4 regions of the Ornithinibacillus sp. 4-3 genome follow, and region 1 is predicted to be linked to each of the others. Evidence: riboswitches for the same ligand, from Rfam matches in the RefSeq annotation. Region 1 holds a riboswitch; each other region holds the start of a gene.
The links. A riboswitch is a leader RNA that binds a small molecule or an ion and turns the genes downstream of it on or off. The one in region 1 is predicted to bind S-adenosylmethionine.
Positions count from the first base shown of each region.

Region 1 (4,829 bases):
TTCGCGCATACGAATGCTCCTTTAAATCCAGTGTTCTCTACTTCTATCATACGTTAACACAGGAAAAAAATCAGTAATGACAAACATAAAAGAAGAGAAAACATAGGAGCACTCAAAATTTAATCTATTTGATAATGATATATTTCTTTGCAAACTAAAAAGGGCTGGGACAAAAGAGTTTATTACTTAGCTAATTCCGAACATAAATTGCGCAAATATCCATTTCGGAAATATGCTTTGCTTCAGTTAAATATTGTTCGGATTTCAAGCTTAGTTTTTTCTTTTGTCCCAGCCTCAATCTAAATTAGATTTTAAATATTATCGAATGAGAAATTGCCTTTATAAATAGTTGCTTTTCTTTCTGCTCTTCTTGCTACAGTTTCCGCTGTACATGTTGCATCAACTAAAACGATATTTGCAGCATCGCCAACTTTAGGCCATACTTGCTCTCCTAGTTGATTAAGTGGAGTAATTCCTCCAGTAATAAAATAAATAGACTGGCTTAAGGAATACTCATCCTTCCATTGCTTGAGCTGTGCTAACCTTTCCAAACGTTCTAAAATATCACCATTATTAAATGGAGACCATGAATCAAATATATTATCGCAGCAAACTGCCGTGTTGATACCTTGTTCACGTAAATATTCAAGTGGTGGGAATTTACGGTCAATTGGAACACTAGAAATAAAGGTCATTCCCGCCTCTTTTAACAAAGGAATCATCTCATCAAGTGCCGTGCGAGAGATATCACCAATTCCAAACGCATGACTTACCGCAACCTTTCCTTGTAAACCTGCTTCAATCGTTAATTCAGCTAAACGTTTAATCGTGAAAGCTCCTAATTCATTAGGATCATGTATATGTAAATCAATTCCGACATTTCCTTCTACCGCTATGTCAACTAACACTTGTAAAGAAGTTTCAATATCATTATCCACAGTAGCTGGATCGACACTGCCGATATAATCCACACCATGTTTAGTAGATTCTTGAATCAATTCTCTTGTATTTGCTTTTAAAAAACCATGCTGTGCAAAGCCGACAATTTCTGGTTCAATTTTCCCTGAGAATGTTTGGAATGCCTTTTTAATTTCTTCTAAATTCTCTAAACCTACTTCTGGATAGATATCTGCATGTGTACGCACATGTGTAACCCCGTATTTGACAAATCTTCCTAGTAAATTTTCTGCACGTTCCTGTGTAGTCGTTTTTAAAGTAGGCAATGTCGTTTTCTCAATTACTACTCTTTCTAAAATATTTTTAACAGGCTTTACTGCTCTCCATTGGTCCCCAAGCAATGTCTTATCAAGATGACAATGTTTTTCAACAAATGATGGTAGAGCTAAGAGCTGTTTTGCATCCTTCTTCGGTAGCTCATCTGTTAACTGCTCAGAAGCTGGAACAATATCAGTGATTTTTCCGTCCTCAATCAGTAGATGAAAAAATTCCGTATTAGTAGCTGTAATCATATCATTTTCTTTATAATAGCTTGTTTCAAGCCTTGTATTTGTTAACCAATAAGTAGTGTTCATTCATATTCCTCCAATATTTAGTTTTTCTCTAACAACTGCTCCATATGTATATCGCGCTCTTGTCTCGGCAGTGAAAGTTGATGATACACATAATCTTGACTTTCTGTACTGATTTCCGCAAAGTATACTGCATCTATTTTAGTAAAATAAATCGCACTCAAGCACATTGGACATGGCTCTGTGCTTGCATAAATTTCACAGCCTGTAAGATCCGTGGTTTGTAAAGATTGACATGCGTGTATCACAGCTTGTAACTCTGCATGCTGTGATGGATCGTGCGTGCGCTTTACTTGATTAACCCCTCTTCCTACAATAACTCCATCCTTTACTACCACTGCTCCAAAAGGAGATCCATTTTTTGATGTTTCATTATCCTGTGCCAACTTAATTGCTTCCTGCAACCATTTTTCTTTTAACAATAGATTCACTCCTTTAAGCATCGGCAGCTTTCAGTAGCAAAGCAATTTCCGTGTAGCCAAGCTGCTCCGCATGCTGCAATGGAGTTATACCATCTCGATCAGCAATATTAGGATCTGCCCCATGCTTTAATAACACTTCTACTGCTTTTTGATGGCGTACTCCACCATCACCAAGAATTACTGCCTCCATTAATGCAGTCCAATGTAAATTATTAATATGATTGACATCAGAATCTGAATAAGTTAATAATTCTTCAATGACCTCTACATGTGCTCTTTCTGCTGCAGGAATGATAGCAATTCCTCCATATCGATTAGTCAGTTTCGTATTAGCACCAGCCGCTATTGCTAGCTTTACAATTTCTAAATAACCAGCTGCACCTGCATGGAGAAGTACATTATTTCGATATAAGTCTTGAATATTTACATCTGCCCCATGTTGAATTAATATATCTACAATCTTTGGATAATTATAACGTGTAGCTTCTAATACAGCGGTTCTACCTTCTGCATCACGGATGTTCACATCAACATCTTCTTTTAATAAATTTTTCAGATTTTCTATATCACCTGTTCTTGCATACTCAACTAATTGTTGACTCATTGTTCTCTCCTCCCACGCTAGTTCATTTATATTTTAAATACCCTTTTTTCTATGTTAACATGCTAAGCACTTTTAGAAAATAAAATTGTAAGCGTTTTAATTTTGGATAATTACAAAGAGAAAAAATATTTTTTAATCCATATCACCTACAGGCACTAGAGATTAGGAGCTTTCTTTGATTATTTTTTTAAAAAGATAGTTGACAAGTTTCAAAGTCCCATGTAAAGTGAAAACAAATTTAATAATAAAAATTAAATTCTTATCCAGAGAGGTGGAGGGACTGGCCCTTTGAAGCCTCGGCAACAGACTTTTAAAGTACTGTGCCAATTCCAGCAAGCATAATGCCTGAAAGATAAGAAGAGTGATGAAAATAGATAGCAAACCCTCTTCTTATAGTCTAATTAAAGAAGAGGGTTTTTTTATTTGTTTAAGACTCGCAAAAATCTTTTTAAAAGAAAATCATTCACACTCTAGGCATTGCTATATTTCATCTTAATAAAGATGGCAAACTAGATTTTCAAAAATAAAATTTCATATGAAAATCTACGGCGACGACTATTAATAACTGGATCATTAATAGTCAAATAAAACGAAATATTCCAATAAAGATTGAGGTGAATATGAGATGAGTTTGTTAGATAGTTTGAAAGAAAGAATTTTAATTGCTGATGGTGCCATGGGAACAGTCTTATACTCACATGGAGTAAAAACCTGTTTTGAAGAATTAAACTTAACCAGTGCTGAACAAGTTCAACTTGTCCATGAAGCATATATTAACGCTGGAGCAGAAGTAATTCAAACCAATACATATGGTGCAAACTACATTAAGTTAGCTCAGTATGGCTTAGAAGAAAAAGTAAAGAAAATAAATGAAGCAGCTGTAAACCTTGCAAAAAATGCTAGTAAAGGTAAGGCACATATTCTTGGGACGATTGGTGGTATCCACGGTTCACAATTTGAAGAATCCGAAGAAGAGATTAAGCGAAGCTTTAAAGAGCAATTATACAGTTTGTTACTATCTGGAGTAGATGGAATTTTACTAGAAACTTATTATAATTTCGATGAACTGAGCATCGTCTTAGAAATCGCTCGCGAAGAAACAAACCTTCCAATTATCGCAAACGTATCGATGCATGAACCGGGAATTCTTGAAAATGGCTTACATCTAAAAGATGGATTAAAACGTCTAGAAGATATTGGGGCTGACGTGGTTGGTGTCAATTGCCGGCTAGGGCCTGCACAAATGGTAAGCTCTCTTGAATCAGTTCCTTTACTAAAGCATGCGCTATTAGCTGCTTATCCAAATGCAAGCTTGCCTGCTTACCGAGATGGCGTGCTCTATTATGAAAATGAGCCAGACTACTTTGCTACTACTGCAAATGAATTTCGTGAACAAGGAGTAAGACTGATTGGCGGTTGCTGTGGAACTACTCCACAACATATTCAAAAAATGGCGGAAGGGATTAAATCTCGAAAACCAATTACCGAGAAAAAAGTAATTCCAATTGAAGAAATTATCATTAAGCGCCAGAAAAAATCAGATAAAAAAACAATTTCAGAATTGGCAAAAGAAAGAACAACAATCATCGTGGAATTAGATTCACCAAAGCATTTAGATGTTACTGAATATATAGAAGGTGCAAAAGCATTAAAAGAAGCCGGTGCTGATGCAATTACAGTTGCTGATAATTCATTAGCCTCACCTAGAATTAGCAATGTAGCTATCGCTTCTCTCCTGCAAAAAGAAGGAATTAAACCATTAGTACATCTCACTTGTCGTGATCGTAATTTAATCGGATTACAATCCCACGTATTAGGTCTACACACATTAGGAATAGATGAGATGCTTGTTATTACAGGTGACCCGACAAAAATTGGTGACTTCCCTGGAGCAACCTCTGTTTTCGATGTAAATTCCTTCAAATTAATAGAGTTAATCAAAAAAGGAAATGAAGGTATTTCATTCTTAGGAAACTCTTTAAGAGAAGCTACTAACTTCTCCATTGCAGGAGCATTTAACCCAAATGTAGCTAATATTGAAAAAGCAGTACAGCGTATGGAGAGAAAAATAAATAGTGGTGCAGATTACATTCTCACACAGCCTATTTATCATATGGAGAAATTCAAACAATTAAGTGATGCCACGTCCCATATTGATACCCCAATATTTGTTGGTATCATGCCAATCACATCATCTAAGAATGCTGAATTCTTACATCATGAGGTTCCAGGAATTAAGCTTTCTGATGAAATTCGTGAACGGATGAGTAATGT
Region 1 covers NZ_CP162599.1:2,451,008-2,455,836, forward strand. The annotation lists gene AB4Y30_RS12055 (bifunctional UDP-sugar hydrolase/5'-nucleotidase) at 1-9, opposite strand, end outside; gene AB4Y30_RS12060 (amidohydrolase) at 312-1,532, opposite strand; gene AB4Y30_RS12065 (nucleoside deaminase) at 1,550-1,951, opposite strand; gene AB4Y30_RS12070 (ankyrin repeat domain-containing protein) at 1,965-2,555, opposite strand; SAM riboswitch class I at 2,812-2,914, shown strand; gene AB4Y30_RS12075 (bifunctional homocysteine S-methyltransferase/methylenetetrahydrofolate reductase) at 3,181-4,829, shown strand, end outside.

Region 2 (4,829 bases), 790 kb from region 1:
TCTCCACCTTGCTCTGCTGTTTCATTCACTTTATTTGAATCTTCATTGTTTTCATCTTTTGTTGTATTAGCGTCATTATCACTACATGCTACAACAAATAAAGAAAGTAGAAATAAAACAACTATTGCTTTAATTGCTTTCTTCCCCATTTTCTTAACTCCCCCTATTTTAATCTTGATCTATAAAAAGTATAAAAATTCCGAATTTTATATCCGGATTTTTTATATTCATCTAACGACTATAGATCTTTCCTTTGTTTAGAGCTTGGAAAAAGCCCCTATTCATCTTAAGCAATCGAATGATGCTTGTCAAATGAATAAGGGCTTTTATTCCATGCTTATTCTTTGTTCACTTTTATTCTATAGTTACGTTCCAGAAAATCGGTCCGGAAAATGCTTCAATTCCTTCTACATTCTTTTGAGAAGCGTATAATCCATGATATGCACCTAAAGTGGATACAGGTAGTAGCTCTTCCCATGCATATAACTGTAAATCATCCCAAATTTCTTTTGCTTCTTCAATTGTTGGTGCTAACTCCAGGGCGCGCATTTGCTCATGTACATGTTCATCTTCAATTCCTGCTGCCCATGTTGGACTTAACCCTAAAAATTGTGGTGGGGTACTAACTGTTGAGAAGCCCATAATATATAAATCCCATGTGTCTGCTTCATATTGGCGACTATTGATCGTTGGCCAATCCACAATTTCCAACTTCACATTTACACCAATTCTGGTTAATTGCTCTTGAATTACTACTGCCGTATTATAATGATGATCATAATCTCTTGTCGATAACAGGCGAAGTTCTTCCCCTTGGTAATCACTTTCTGCTAGTAATTCTTTTGCTTTTTCCTGATTATTGATATTGTAATATTCTTTACCAGCATCACTCTTCCAAGTAACCAAATTATCATCCATATAACCTGATTTTAATGTGTAAAGATCTGGATTTGGAAATGCTGCATTCATTATTTCTTCAGAGTCAATTGCTGTATTTAATGCCTGACGTAGTTTGAAGTCACTTACAGGCCCTTCTATTGTATTAAAGATTAAAAATTGCTCACCACTTGCTGTAATGTGTGCGTTTAGGTTTTCATCATTTGTAACTAATTCATAGCTATCATATGGAATACCATATGCAAAATCATATTCTCCAGATTGAAGACCAGCTAAACGAGTTGATGTATCAGGTACGATGTAAAAGTAAATATCATCTATTAATGCTTCTTTTTTCCCTGATAACCCATCCGCTTCTTTATCTACTGCTTGATACTCATCATATTTTGTGAAATGGATATATTGATCTTGTTTCCAGTCTTCAAATTTATAAGGTCCTGTTCCGATATATTCATTTACAAAGTCTTCACCAGCGTCCTCAACTACTTCTTTTGGCATAATTGCTGGAGCCTGCTTTGATGTAGCAATCGTATCTAATGTCAGTGAAGATGCTTCTTTAAGCTCTAAAACAACTGTATAATCATCTTCTGCTGTCCATGTTGCATCGCCAAAAATAGAACCTGTAATAGTTGATTTGGTTAACCATCTTTCCATAGAAGCAATAACATCTTCAGCAGTCATTTCTTTGCCATTATGGAATTTAATACCTTCTCTTAATTTAAATACATATGTTTTATTATCCTCTGTTTCAACAGATTCTGCTAACATTGGAACTGGCTTAAATTCTGCATCTGTTGTTAAAAGTGTTTCAAATATCAGTCTAGAAGTATCTCTGCCTGATGTTGATGTATTTGCCGGCTGATCTAAGTTAGGCGGTTGAGCATCTAATGCAATACGTAATCTATTTTCTGCAGCTTCTTCTTGGTTTGCTGCTTCACCTGAATCTTTTTCATTATCACTATCTGAATGACTATCCTTACTTTGTCCACATCCTACAGCAATAATTGCTACTGCAAGTAAAATAAAAAATAAACCTTTTCTAAATAAATTCATGTCTTATCCCTCCCGATTTATACCTAGAATTCACATTTGTTTACTAGGTTTTAAAGCTATGTAAAGCTTGATTTTACTGCTAATCCCTTTTCTGGAAGTCAAGAAAAGCGTAGAGCGCCCGTTTAAAAACGTAGAGATTGGAGTGGCACAACCGAGATAAAGGAAACACGGTGAGGTCACGAACCGATGTTGACTTATTGTAGGGCGTGACGCGAAATCTCTTAGTTTTTGGCGCTCGGAGCTAGACAGCGCTATCTCCGAATAAGAATTAATTTGTGCAAAACTTTATACCTTCTTACTCAACTAAAAAACCTCTTCCATCAAAGGAAGAGGCTATATCATGATAAATTATCCGCGCTCTTCCTTATCTTTCAAGCTTATTTGCTTGCTGGAATTGGCACCTTATCGAATACTTCTTAATTATTCGATGGTTGCTGCAGGATCGTAGGACCAGTTCCTCCCCTGACTCTTGATAAGGAATTATCTTTTTAAATTGTGAATTAATCATATATGAAGTCTATTATTATTGTCAAGCACTTAAATAATAGAATCATTTTTCTGAAAACTAATACCTATTCCCCAATTGTTACATTCCAAAAAATTGGACCTGAGAAGGTAATGATTCCTTCAACTTTATTACTTGATGCATATAAGCTATTATAACTTCCAAATGTCGTAACAGGCAGAAGCTCTTCCCATGCATAGCGTTGTAAATCTTCCCATATTTCTTGAGCTTCTTCTGTTGTCGGCGCTGTTTCTATAGCTTTCATATCTTCTACAACTTTCTCATCATTGACTCCACCAGCCCAAGTTGGACTTAATCCAAGGAATTGTGGTGGTGTACTTACCGTTGAGAAAGAAATTACATAGGCATCAAATGCATCAGTATCATCTTTAAGCTGTGTCACCGTTGGCCAATCATAAATTTCTAATGTCGCATTTATTCCAATTTGAGATAATTGATCATGGATGACAACTGCTGCATTATAATGATGATCATAATCACGAGTCGCTAAGATTTTAAATTCTTCGCCGTTGTAATCCATATCTTCCAACATCTGTTTTGCCTTTTCTGGATCATTGATATTATGATATTCCTCTCCAGCATCACTTGCCCAACTGACGATGTCTTCGTCCATATAACTGGAATGTAACCAAAACAGGTCTTCATTCGGATAAGCTGCCATCATAATTTCTTCAATATCTAGCGCTGTATTAATTACTTCACGCATTCTAACATCAGCAGCTGGCCCCTTCTCTTTGTTATAAGCTAATAATTGTACTCCAGTTACATCAAGATGAGTATTTATATTTTCATCACGATTAACTTGTTCATAGCTGTCATAAGGAACACCATAAGCAAAGTCGTATTCCCCTGTTTGTAAACCAGCTATACGTGTAGAGGCATCTGTAACAATATAGAAGTAAATATCATCCACTAAAGCCTCTTTCTTTCCAGCTAAACCATCTGCTGGCTCCTCTAAAGCACTATAATCATCAAATTTTGTAAAATGAATATATTGATCTTGTCTCCATTCTACAAATTGATAAGGGCCTGTTCCAATATATTCTGAAACCCCTTCAGCTGTCGCCGCTTCAACAACTTCTTTGGGCATAATTGCTGCTGCCTGTTTAGAAGATGCAATGGTATCTAAGGTCAGTGATGATGACTCCACTAATTCTAATACAACAGTGTAATTATCCTCCGCAGTCCAAGTTGCACCTTCAAAAATAGTTCCTGTAATTGCTGATTTCTCTAACCATCTTTCCATCGATGCAATCACATCTTCTGCAATCATTTCCTTACCATTATGAAATAAAACCCCTTCTCTTAGATGAAATACATAGGTCTTATTATCATCAGTCTCAACAGATTCTGCTAACATCGGAACAGCAGCATAATTGGAATCTGTTGTTAAAAGTGTTTCAAACATAAGTCTAGCTGTATCTCGAATTGCAGTTGGGGCAGCTGTCGGTTGATCCAAAGTTGGTGGTTGCCCATCTAGCGCAATTTTTAATACACTACCAGTATTTGCTTCATCATTGCTTGTTTCATCTGATTTATTTCCATCTACCTCTGATTCATTAGAGCTACAGCCTATAATAAAAAACACAATAGATGCTAGCATGACTAAGAATAGACTGCGTTTGGAAAATTTCATATTTGTACCCTCCTGTTGTCTTCAAAACTCATTATTCACATTAGTAAACTATGAATTAAAATTAAAAAATAAAATCGATCTCTAAACGAACGATTTAAAAGCCTATTTAATGATAAGAGCTGTGGCGGGGAATAAACTATAGACAATCCTAATCATTCCGCCACCGACAACTATTTTATTTTTTCTTAGATAGGAAAATATAAAAATTGTGCAATTAATGCTTATTCAAAGATAGCACTGTCTAACTTTGCACTTTTCTTATTATTCTACTAGCTTTGTATTCCAAAGAAATCCACCTTCGAATTCAGAGAAATCAACTACTTTATCTGTAGTAACAATGACATTACTATATTGTCCAAGGATAGAAATTGGTAAATAGTCTGCCCAGGCAAATTCTTGCAGTTCATCCCAATGCGACTTCGCTTCTTCCTGGTCTACTGCATCCTTAATGCCTGCTAGTAATTCATCAATTTTAGGATGTTCTGGCCAACCTACCCAATCATAGTTCAAGAATAATAAGCTTGAAGGGGTGACAGGAGTAGCAGTTCCATTAATATGCAAATCCCATAATTCTGGATCCTGGCGCATTTCTAATACGGTTGGCCAATCATAAAGCTCTAATTCCACATTGATTCCTACTTGTTCTAGTTGCTCCTGTAAAACGACAGATGCATTATAAATAAATTCGTAATCACGTGAAGTTAGGAGCGTGATTGG
Region 2 covers NZ_CP162599.1:3,243,948-3,248,776, forward strand. The annotation lists gene AB4Y30_RS15785 (ABC transporter substrate-binding protein) at 1-149, opposite strand, end outside; gene AB4Y30_RS15790 (ABC transporter substrate-binding protein) at 355-1,950, opposite strand; SAM riboswitch class I at 2,312-2,429, opposite strand; gene AB4Y30_RS15795 (ABC transporter substrate-binding protein) at 2,523-4,112, opposite strand; gene AB4Y30_RS15800 (ABC transporter substrate-binding protein) at 4,374-4,829, opposite strand, start outside.
Region 2: another riboswitch for S-adenosylmethionine. It lies ahead of AB4Y30_RS15790 (ABC transporter substrate-binding protein); the one in region 1 lies ahead of AB4Y30_RS12075 (bifunctional homocysteine S-methyltransferase/methylenetetrahydrofolate reductase).

Region 3 (4,829 bases), 1.1 Mb from region 1:
TTACCGGTGCTCTATTATCCTATATGAACCATCAACGCAGACAAAAGAAGAAAATGAAAAAAAAGCTTAAGAAAATGAAAAAACAAACAAATTTAGCGTGAGGAAATTAATTATTTCCCCACGCTTTTTGATAGTTATTTATTTTTCCGAATGGTTAATATCGTTCCAACTGGAATAATAAGCTCCTTTGGCGACTGGATTTCAGAGAAAATTTTATCCACCCGCTCCTTCACCTGATAATCTTCTATATTGGAGCTTAGCAAATGTGCAATTTCAAAAACACATTGCTCCTTATCCTCTGCTTGAAAACGTAAGTAATTCATCAAGCTAATCGTTTCACTTTCACTATCTAGTCCATTGTAAATCTCATGTTGAAGAGGATAGTGTAGCGCCTTAGCAAAATAACCTTCATCATCTTCGCTCGGCCATATTCCAATCGCATTACGATTATCTTCCCACGGCTTGAGAGTGACATCAGCACCAATAAAATAATAATACGTCATAGTTCTGCTCCATTCCTATTACAAATACATCAGATGACCTCTAATGCTTGCTCTAAATCCTCCCACAAGTCTTCCCATGCCTCTAGACCAATGGAAAGTCGAATCATTGTATCAGTAATTCCCATTTCTAAACGCTCTTTCTCTGGAACAATTTTATGTGTCATCGTTGCAGGATGTTGAATAAGGGAATCAATATCACCTAAACTAACTGCTAGCTTAATTACTTTTACTGCATTTAAAAACTTTTGCGCATCTTTCTTTGTACCAACAACTTCAAATGCAATCATTCCTCCTCCACTTTTCATTTGTTTCTTAAATATTTCATAATCTGGAGCATCAGCGTCTCCTGGATAATAAGCATTTGCTACTTTTGGATGTTCTTTTAAACGTTTAAAAATCTGTTCAGCATTTTCACAATGACGATCCATTCGAACAGGCAATGTCTTCAAACCACGTAACAGAAGCCAGGCATCAAATGGAGAAATAATCCCACCAATATCTTTAAACGTTGTCTTGCGAATTCGCTCAATTAGCTCTGCCTTTCCTGCTGCTAAACCAGCAACAACATCTCCGTGACCCCCAATATATTTTGTAGCACTATGTACAACAATGTCACAGCCTAAATCTAATGGGCGTTGTAAATAAGGAGAACAGAATGTATTGTCTATTACTACAGGGATATCAAATTCTTTAGCCACATCTGCTACCATTTTCAGATCAATTAACTGCATGGTTGGATTTACTGGTGTTTCCACAAAAATGCATGCCGTTTCTTTTCGAATCAATGAACGTATTTCTTCTGTAGATTTCATACTACAAGTTTCATGAGCAATATTGTATTTTTCCTCCATTAATTTCAATAAACCAAATGTATTCCCATATAAAGCTACAGAGCTAATGATATGGTCATTAGCTTTCGTTAAGGAAAATAATACAGCGGAGATAGCAGCCATACCAGAACCAAATGCTAAACCTTTTTCACCATTTTCTATTGCAGCAATCCTTTCTTCTAATATCGCTACAGTAGGATTACGTAATCGTGAATAGGTATAACCATCTGTTTCACCACTAAATCGTTGTTCTCCTTGCTCAGCAGAATCAAATACAAATGTAGATGATTGGAACAAAGGAGGAACAAGACTTCCTAATACTTCTTTTTCATCATATCCTTCATGAATAATAGCCGTTTCAAATCGTTGATATTTTTTCGGCATACAATCCCTCCATTCCTATGACTTTTATTGTACTGGATACAACTAGCATTGAAAAGCATTTATCATCTGAATTTTCAATCTAATTATCTGAACAAAGAAAACAAAAACTAGTGTGAAAATTACTTGCAATTAAAAAAATGGAATTATATAATACTCGTTAAGTTATATGCTCAATCTCTTATCAAGAGTGGTGGAGGGGATAGGCCCTATGAAGCCCAGCAACCTTGGAGTAAATAATTTTACTTTTAATGGTGCCAAATCCTACAGATTAATCGCATTAATCTGGAAGATAAGAGGAGGATTCGTGACCTTACCATACGACCTCTTCTTATTCAGAAGAGGTCTTTTCTTTTTCTGAATTTGAATCATCACATCTTTACAATATAAGCTTCTAAAAATTAAGAGGAGGATTATTAATTATGTCAACATTTCATTTCCAAGATCAAGATACTATTCTACTTCATGGTGGGCAGGTCCCTGATCCAGTAACAGGATCTCGCGCAGTACCTATTCACCAAACAACATCCTATGTATTCCCGGATTCAGAGCATGCCCAAGGCGTATTCGCATTACAAAAAACTGGAAATATTTATACTCGTATTACCAATCCAACGGTGGATGCATTTGAACAGCGTGTAAGTTTACTGGAAGACGGGGTTGCAGCTGTCGCAACTTCTTCTGGTATGGCGGCAATTACATTTGCCATTTTAAATATTGCAAGTGCTGGAGATGAAATTGTTACAGATAGTAACCTATACGGTGGAACATATAATTTATTCGTCCATACCTTGCCTAGATATGGAATCAATGTAAAATTCGTTGATGGATCGGATCCTGAAAACTTTAGAGAAGCTATTACGGATAAAACAAAAGCAGTTTATGGGGAGACCATTACAAACCCAAGCTTGTATGTTTTTGACATTGAGGCTGTAGCTGATATTGCTCATGAGCATGGGATTCCTCTTATTATTGATAACACATTCGCACCTGGAATCGCGCATCCATTAAAATGGGGTGCAGATATTGTTGTTCATTCTGCCACAAAATGGATTGGTGGACATGGGAATTCCATTGCTGGAGTTGTCGTTGATGGCGGAAAATTTGACTGGAGTAATGGAAAATTCCCAGGATTTACAGAGCCAGATGATAGCTATAATGGATTACGCTATGTAGATGTAGGTGCACCTGCATTTGCTATTAAACTACGAGTACAGTTATTGCGTGATATCGGCGCTTGCTTAAGTCCACATAACGCATTTTTATTGTTGCAAGGATTAGAAACTTTACATTTACGAATGGAACGTCATGCGAAAAATACAGAAAAAGTTGTTAAGTTCTTAACAACACATCCTGCGGTAGATTGGGTGAACTACCCTGGCTTAAAAGATCACCCATCACATGAGCTTGCACATAAGTACTTTACAGAAGGTTACGGTTCCATTGTTACATTTGGAATTAAAGGCGGTCGTGATGCTGGAAGAAAAGCAATCGACAATGTGAAGCTATGGTCACATGTTGCAAATGTTGGTGATGCGAAATCATTAATTATCCATCCTGCATCCACTACACATCAACAATTAAGTGCAGAGGATCTGGAGAAAAGTGGAGTAAATGAAGAATTAATTCGTCTATCTATTGGACTTGAATCTGTAAAAGATATTTTAGAAGACTTGGATCAAGCAATGTCTAAAGCGGTAGGTATTGAACCTTCGCTTACAAACACCGAAGATTCAGTTACAAAATGGCTAGTACATTCACCATTTGACCGCAGTGAAGGCTTACGCCAAAAGGTCATTGCAGTTGCTGATATCGACGAAACAAAAGTAGCAGCAGTTAAAAAGGCTGGTTATCAAATAATTGCAGTGGATGCCATCTCTTCTACAGACCAAGTTGATGCACTATGGGTCAAAGATAATATCTCAAAAGCTCAACTGACTACATTTACAGAGAAGCAAGGAAAAATCATCTGGGTAGAAAATGAGCCAACAGGAGATATCATAAGTGCATTGGGAAGTATACATGACGCTATCGTCTTCTTTAATAAAGATTTATTAGAAGAAATAGTAGAAGCAAGGACAAGTAAATAATTCATAAAACAAAAAGCGAAAGTCGCGCCCTTACAGGCTAAAAGCGTGACGTGACTGAACTTAGTCGATAAAAGTGCGACTATGACTCTGTCTGCGCCTAACGCCTTGTCAATCGCCAAGTCTCCTTTATTATAGGATGGCTCGCGTTAGCTCTTAGTTTTTGGTGCTCAGAGCTAGACAGCGCTAACTTTGAATAAGCATTAATTTGCGCAATTTTTATACTTTCTTTTCTCATGAAGAAAAACCTGTTAGCTTCCTTATCGGCTAACAGGTTTTTTTCACAGAAAATATAATTAATCATACATATTTTATGGTTTCAAACTAATACTTTAAAGTACCAAGTTTATGGCTTTTCATTTCACTAACTCAAATCATTTTCCATTTGCATAAAATCTCATATAACAAGAAAATTTCCTCTTTTCCCCCAATTCAAACAATTATTTTGTAAAAAAGATTTCGGTTTACATCGTACATGTAAAGTGTAAAATAATGAAAGACGGTCTTTTATTTTTATCTCCATTTAGAGGTAATTTTTCAGTAAAAGGAATATAAAATTCTCTTGGGAACTAAATTCTTATTAAGTGAGTATAAAACCTCTGATAGATGTCACATTTTTTTATAGGCAGGCTATACAAAATATAATAGTTTTAGACTAGACTTCATTATGTAATGAACTTAAGAAAATTGGACATAATTGCTTTAAAAAGACCCTTTTAAATAAGTGCATGATATAGGTGTGATTTCAATTATTAGGAAAATAATTTATGGGATAATAGGTATTTTAATTATTATTGGTGGCGTCAGCATTTATGCATATAGTAAACAACAATCCAACTTCGCAAAATTAAAAGAAGTTCCTCCTGTTACAGAAGATATTCTTGAGCAAATTGCGGAAGAAGAGATTGAGCCAGAAGAGTTTGTCGAAGAAGAAGTTCCTGCATCATCCACAAATGGCATCCGCGAGAGAATCAAAAGCGCGCTGAACTCCTTTTTACATCAGGATATAAAGATTGTTGGTATAGGAG
Region 3 covers NZ_CP162599.1:3,569,698-3,574,526, forward strand. The annotation lists gene AB4Y30_RS17145 (hypothetical protein) at 1-101, shown strand, start outside; gene AB4Y30_RS17150 (hypothetical protein) at 135-503, opposite strand; gene megL (methionine gamma-lyase) at 533-1,717, opposite strand; SAM riboswitch class I at 1,893-2,013, shown strand; gene AB4Y30_RS17160 (O-acetylhomoserine aminocarboxypropyltransferase/cysteine synthase family protein) at 2,137-3,804, shown strand; gene AB4Y30_RS17165 (GDSL-type esterase/lipase family protein) at 4,541-4,829, shown strand, end outside.
Region 3: another riboswitch for S-adenosylmethionine. It lies ahead of AB4Y30_RS17160 (O-acetylhomoserine aminocarboxypropyltransferase/cysteine synthase family protein); the one in region 1 lies ahead of AB4Y30_RS12075 (bifunctional homocysteine S-methyltransferase/methylenetetrahydrofolate reductase).

Region 4 (4,829 bases), 1.3 Mb from region 1:
ATTCAATCAGCCAACCAGCAATCACAGGAGCAAGTGCTGGAGCAAAAGAAATAACTAATCCAACTGTACCCATAATTGTCCCTCTTCGTTCGATAGGAAAAATCATGATTAATACCGTCATCATTAATGGCATTAAAATCCCCGCACCAATTGCTTGAATAATCCTACCAAACATCAGTATCGGAAAGTTCAGTGCAATTGCACAAATCACTGTTCCGATAAAAAAGACACACATGGAAGTCATAAATAATTTCCTTGTTGTAAATGTCTCCATTAGAAAAGCAGTAATTGGAATCATAATTCCATTGACCAGCATAAAAACAGTCGTTAGCCATTGCACTGTGTTTTCTGTTAAGTCAAGATCAAGCATAATTTGAGGTGTAGCGGTCAGTAAAAGGGTCTGATTTAACAAAGACAAGAAAGAACCTGCTATAAGTACGAGAACAATTGGTAATTTACTTCGTGTAGAACGTTGTTGGATTGGAATCTTGTCCAAAAATAATTTCCCTCCCACCTTTTTAAAGCGCTTTCAAAAAGCCATATTAAAAAAACTAGAAGATTTCTAGTTTTTCTTTGACTAAATTCAATCCTATTATGTAATCAAACAATTATGTATGAAACGCTTATTTTTCTATAGTTTTTTACCTACAAAAAAACCAGCTTCCTATATTCTTTTCTTAAGAAGGAACTGGTCAAATCATTTATTTTTTAGGTTAAGCCACGATTGCCGTAACAAAAAATAAAAAGTTTTAAACCACCACTTCGCTAAGTGGGTGTTTGCAGAAGCCTTCCTGTCGTCCCCTACACATTGAGGGCTTGACATTTCAACTTCGATTAAAACTCCCTATTCCAATTATAGAGGTTAAAACTTAGAATTATCACGTACACCGTAGCCTATATGTATATGATAGCGATGAATACCTCATAATGCAAGGAAAAATTCTTTCCATCTTATACCTAAAATAAAGTACTGAGATCTAAACAGCAATTGACGAATTGGAGATTCCTTGTAAAATGATGATAGAGATAAAACAAAATTGCAATCAACAGGAGCTTCTATATTTCTCCTATAGATCGTAATGAACATACAGAAATAGAATATAGGAAATGGGGACTACTATGATTTACTACATTGCAGCATATTTATTAAAAATTATTTTAACTATTTTTAGACCATTAAAAGTACATCAAAAAGAAAAGCTACCACAGGATGGCGGCTATATCATTGCTTGTACACATACAGGTTGGGTGGATATTTTATGGTTAGGTGTCTCAATTTTACCAACCAAAATTAACTACATGGCAAAAGTTGAGTTATTCCAAAAGCCTGCGCTTAAATGGTTAATGGGGAAATTAAAGGCTTTTCCAGTCAATCGTGAAAATCCAGGACCAAGCTCTATTAAAATCCCACGTAAATTATTAAAAGATGGAGAAATCGTCGGGATTTTCCCAAGTGGTACAAGAACAACAGAGGAAGTTCCATTAAAAAAAGGTGCCGTTACCATTGCAACACATTCCAAAGCTCCAATTGTTCCAGCAGCATATGTTGGACCAAATAACTTTAGTGACTTATTTAAATTTAGAAAACCACATCTTATTTTTGGAGACCCGATCACACTTGATCCTGACCTTCCTAAAAAAGAAGCTATTGATAAAATGATGGACGATCTAAACAAAGCATTAATTGATTTACAAAATCGCATTAAATAAAAAGCAGGGATTGTTGAAGGTTTTATTTTTCAACAATCCCTATTTTCATTTATGGACGATCAATCACTTTATTTTCTAATGTTCCAATATTTTCTATTTCTAGTGTAACTATGTCTCCAGCTTGGAGGAATTGAGGTGGCTTCATAGCTACTCCTACCCCATCTGGAGTACCTGTCATAATAATATCTCCAGGCTCTAATGTTACTAAATGTGAGATGAATTCCATTAAAAATGGCACATCAAAAATAAGTTTATTCGTATTTGAATCTTGACGCTTCTCACCATTTACATAAGAACGAACATTTAAATTAGCAGGATCAGATAATTCATCTGCGCTAACTACCCATGGACCAATCGGTGAAGTACGGTCAATTGCTTTTCCTTGTAACCATTGTGGTGTACGCTTTTGTAAATCACGAGCAGTTGTGTCATTTCCAATGGTATATCCAGCAATATAAGCAAAAGCATCTTCTTTCTTCACTTCTCTTGCTTCTTTTCCAACTACAATACATAATTCTACTTCATAATCTAATTTTTCTGTTTGTGGTGTTTTTTCAATAGCATCTTCAGGTCCAATTAAGGATGTAGCGTATTTTGTAAATAATACTGGAAATTCCGGTACATCACTTTCCATTTCTGCGGCATGTTCAATATAATTTCGCCCGATACAGATAATTTTACGTGGTTCAGGAATTGGTGTTTCTAAAGTTACTTTTTCTCTATCTAGTGAAATAACATCTGATTTATCTACCTGTAAAGAATATTCATAAGCAGCTTTTGCTTTATCAAAAGCTGGCTGTCCAATTCGATAAAAAGCATTGGGACATGCTGGTAATTCCTTGTCAATTTCTTCTATTGCTGATAAATTCTCTTCTGCAAACATCGCTAGACGATAGCTTTCCTGAAGGTCAACTACTTTGTTTTCTACGATAAACCCCATACGAGCTGAGCTTTGGTTTGCTTTTGCCTTATAACTAACAAGCTTCATGTAATACTCTCTCCCTCTATGTAAATTCTGTTCTGCATTAAATATAACATATTTTCCGTATTTTCATACATCAATTCATGTCAGAAAAGTCAATTTTGAATGCTCTTCCCTATTACAAGTTATTTAATAATTTCCAATCTAAAATCACCTTCCAAATATTAGTTGACATTTTTTTTCAAATAAAGTAATGTTAGAGCAACAATTAAATCATTATATTTCTTATCAAGAGAGATGGAGGGACTGGCCCTGCGATATCTCGGCAACAGACTTTTATAAGTACTGTGCCAAATCCAGTAGCATAATGCTTGAAGATAAGAAGAGAATAATCTAGTGCGCTGATTAAAGACCTCTTCTACTTTCAAGAAGAGGTCTTTTTATTTTCTACCATTAGCACTGGAATAAATTTTTGAGAGGAGGAATGTCTTATGACAAACATAGAAACCAAATTAGTTCAAATTGGAAACAAAAGCGACGATAAAACAGGCGCCATCAATCCGCCCATTTATTTATCCACTGCTTATGAACACAAAGGCATTGGACTATCTACAGGCTACGATTATACTCGTACGAAAAACCCTACCCGTACAATTTTAGAAGAAGGTATTGCAAGCCTTGAATCTGGTGATGCAGGATTTGCCTGTAGTTCCGGAATGGCTGCTATTCAACTTGTATTAACTTTATTTCACTCTGGTGATGAGTTAATTGCAATTGAAGATATTTATGGTGGTACATTCCGTATTTTCGATCAATATAGGGATGCATATAACATTCATACAACTTATTCTACATTTACAGATTTAACAGAAACCGAAGCATTGATTAATGAAAATACAAAGGCATTATTTATCGAATCTCCTACAAATCCAATCATGCATGAAATCGATATTGAAGCGGCTAATAAATTAGCTAAAAAACATAATCTCTTACTCATTGTTGACAATACTTTTTTAACTCCTTATATCCAGCGTCCAATTGAATTGGGGGCAGATATTGTAATCCATAGCGCTACAAAATATATTGGTGGCCATAATGATGTGCTTGGAGGATTAGTCGTATCTAAAGGGAAAGAGCTTTCCGAAAAGCTCGCTATGTTCCATAACACAGCTGGTGCTGTATTGTCTCCATTCGATTCATGGTTAATGATACGCGGTTTAAAAACGCTTCATCTTCGCATGAAACAACATGATGCAAATGCGAAGGAAGTTGCTAAATATCTAGAATCAGAACCAGAAATTGTTACAGATGTTTTATATGCTGGAAAAGGTGGAATGTTATCCTTTCGTTTGAAGAAAACAGAATGGGTGGATCCTTTTTTACAGAATATCCAGCTGATAACATTTGCAGAAAGTCTTGGTGGTGTAGAAAGTTTCATTACATATCCAACGACACAAACACATGCAGATATGCCAGTTGAAGAAAGAGAACGTCGTGGTATTTGTGATCGTTTACTTCGTTTTTCAGTTGGCGTAGAAGAAGCAGCCGACATCATTGCAGATCTAAAACAAGTATTTAATAAAATTAAAAATATTTAAGGGGAGAATTATAATATGACTAAAATTCCATTTCGCGCAGACCATGTAGGAAGTTTACTACGCCCTGAAAGAATCCATCAAGCAAGAAAAGATGTTAAGGAAGGAAATCTTTCAGCAGAAGAATTATACATTATTGAAACAGAAGAAATTACAAAAATTGTAGACAAGCAAATTGAAGTTGGTTTACAAGCGGTTACAGATGGGGAATTCAGAAGAAGATTCTGGCATACAGACTTTTTGGAGCATCTAAATGGTATTGAAGGATATGTTCCAGACGAAGGTTACCAATTCGCTGGTGGTGAAGAAACAGAAAGATATAACGTTCGCAACGTTGGTAAGGTTTCATTTAATCCTGATCATCCACATGTTAAGGATTTCAAATTATTTAATGAGATTGTTGGTGGACGTGCTGTTGCTAAACAAACAATTCCAAGCCCAAACCAGCTATTTAATGCAGGTATTATTGATGAATCTATCTATCCAGATATCGAAGAATATGCAAATGATGTGATACAAGCATATAAAGATGCACTCCAAGCATTTTACGATGCAGGATGCCGCTATCTACAATTAGATGATGTATATATCGCAGGTCTCTC
Region 4 covers NZ_CP162599.1:1,107,390-1,112,218, reverse strand. The annotation lists gene AB4Y30_RS05430 (MDR family MFS transporter) at 1-496, opposite strand, end outside; RNA gene ssrS (6S RNA) at 712-899, opposite strand; gene AB4Y30_RS05420 (lysophospholipid acyltransferase family protein) at 1,120-1,710, shown strand; gene AB4Y30_RS05415 (fumarylacetoacetate hydrolase family protein) at 1,760-2,698, opposite strand; SAM riboswitch class I at 2,915-3,016, shown strand; gene AB4Y30_RS05410 (methionine biosynthesis PLP-dependent protein) at 3,124-4,230, shown strand; gene AB4Y30_RS05405 (5-methyltetrahydropteroyltriglutamate--homocysteine S-methyltransferase) at 4,246-4,829, shown strand, end outside.
Region 4: another riboswitch for S-adenosylmethionine. It lies ahead of AB4Y30_RS05410 (methionine biosynthesis PLP-dependent protein); the one in region 1 lies ahead of AB4Y30_RS12075 (bifunctional homocysteine S-methyltransferase/methylenetetrahydrofolate reductase).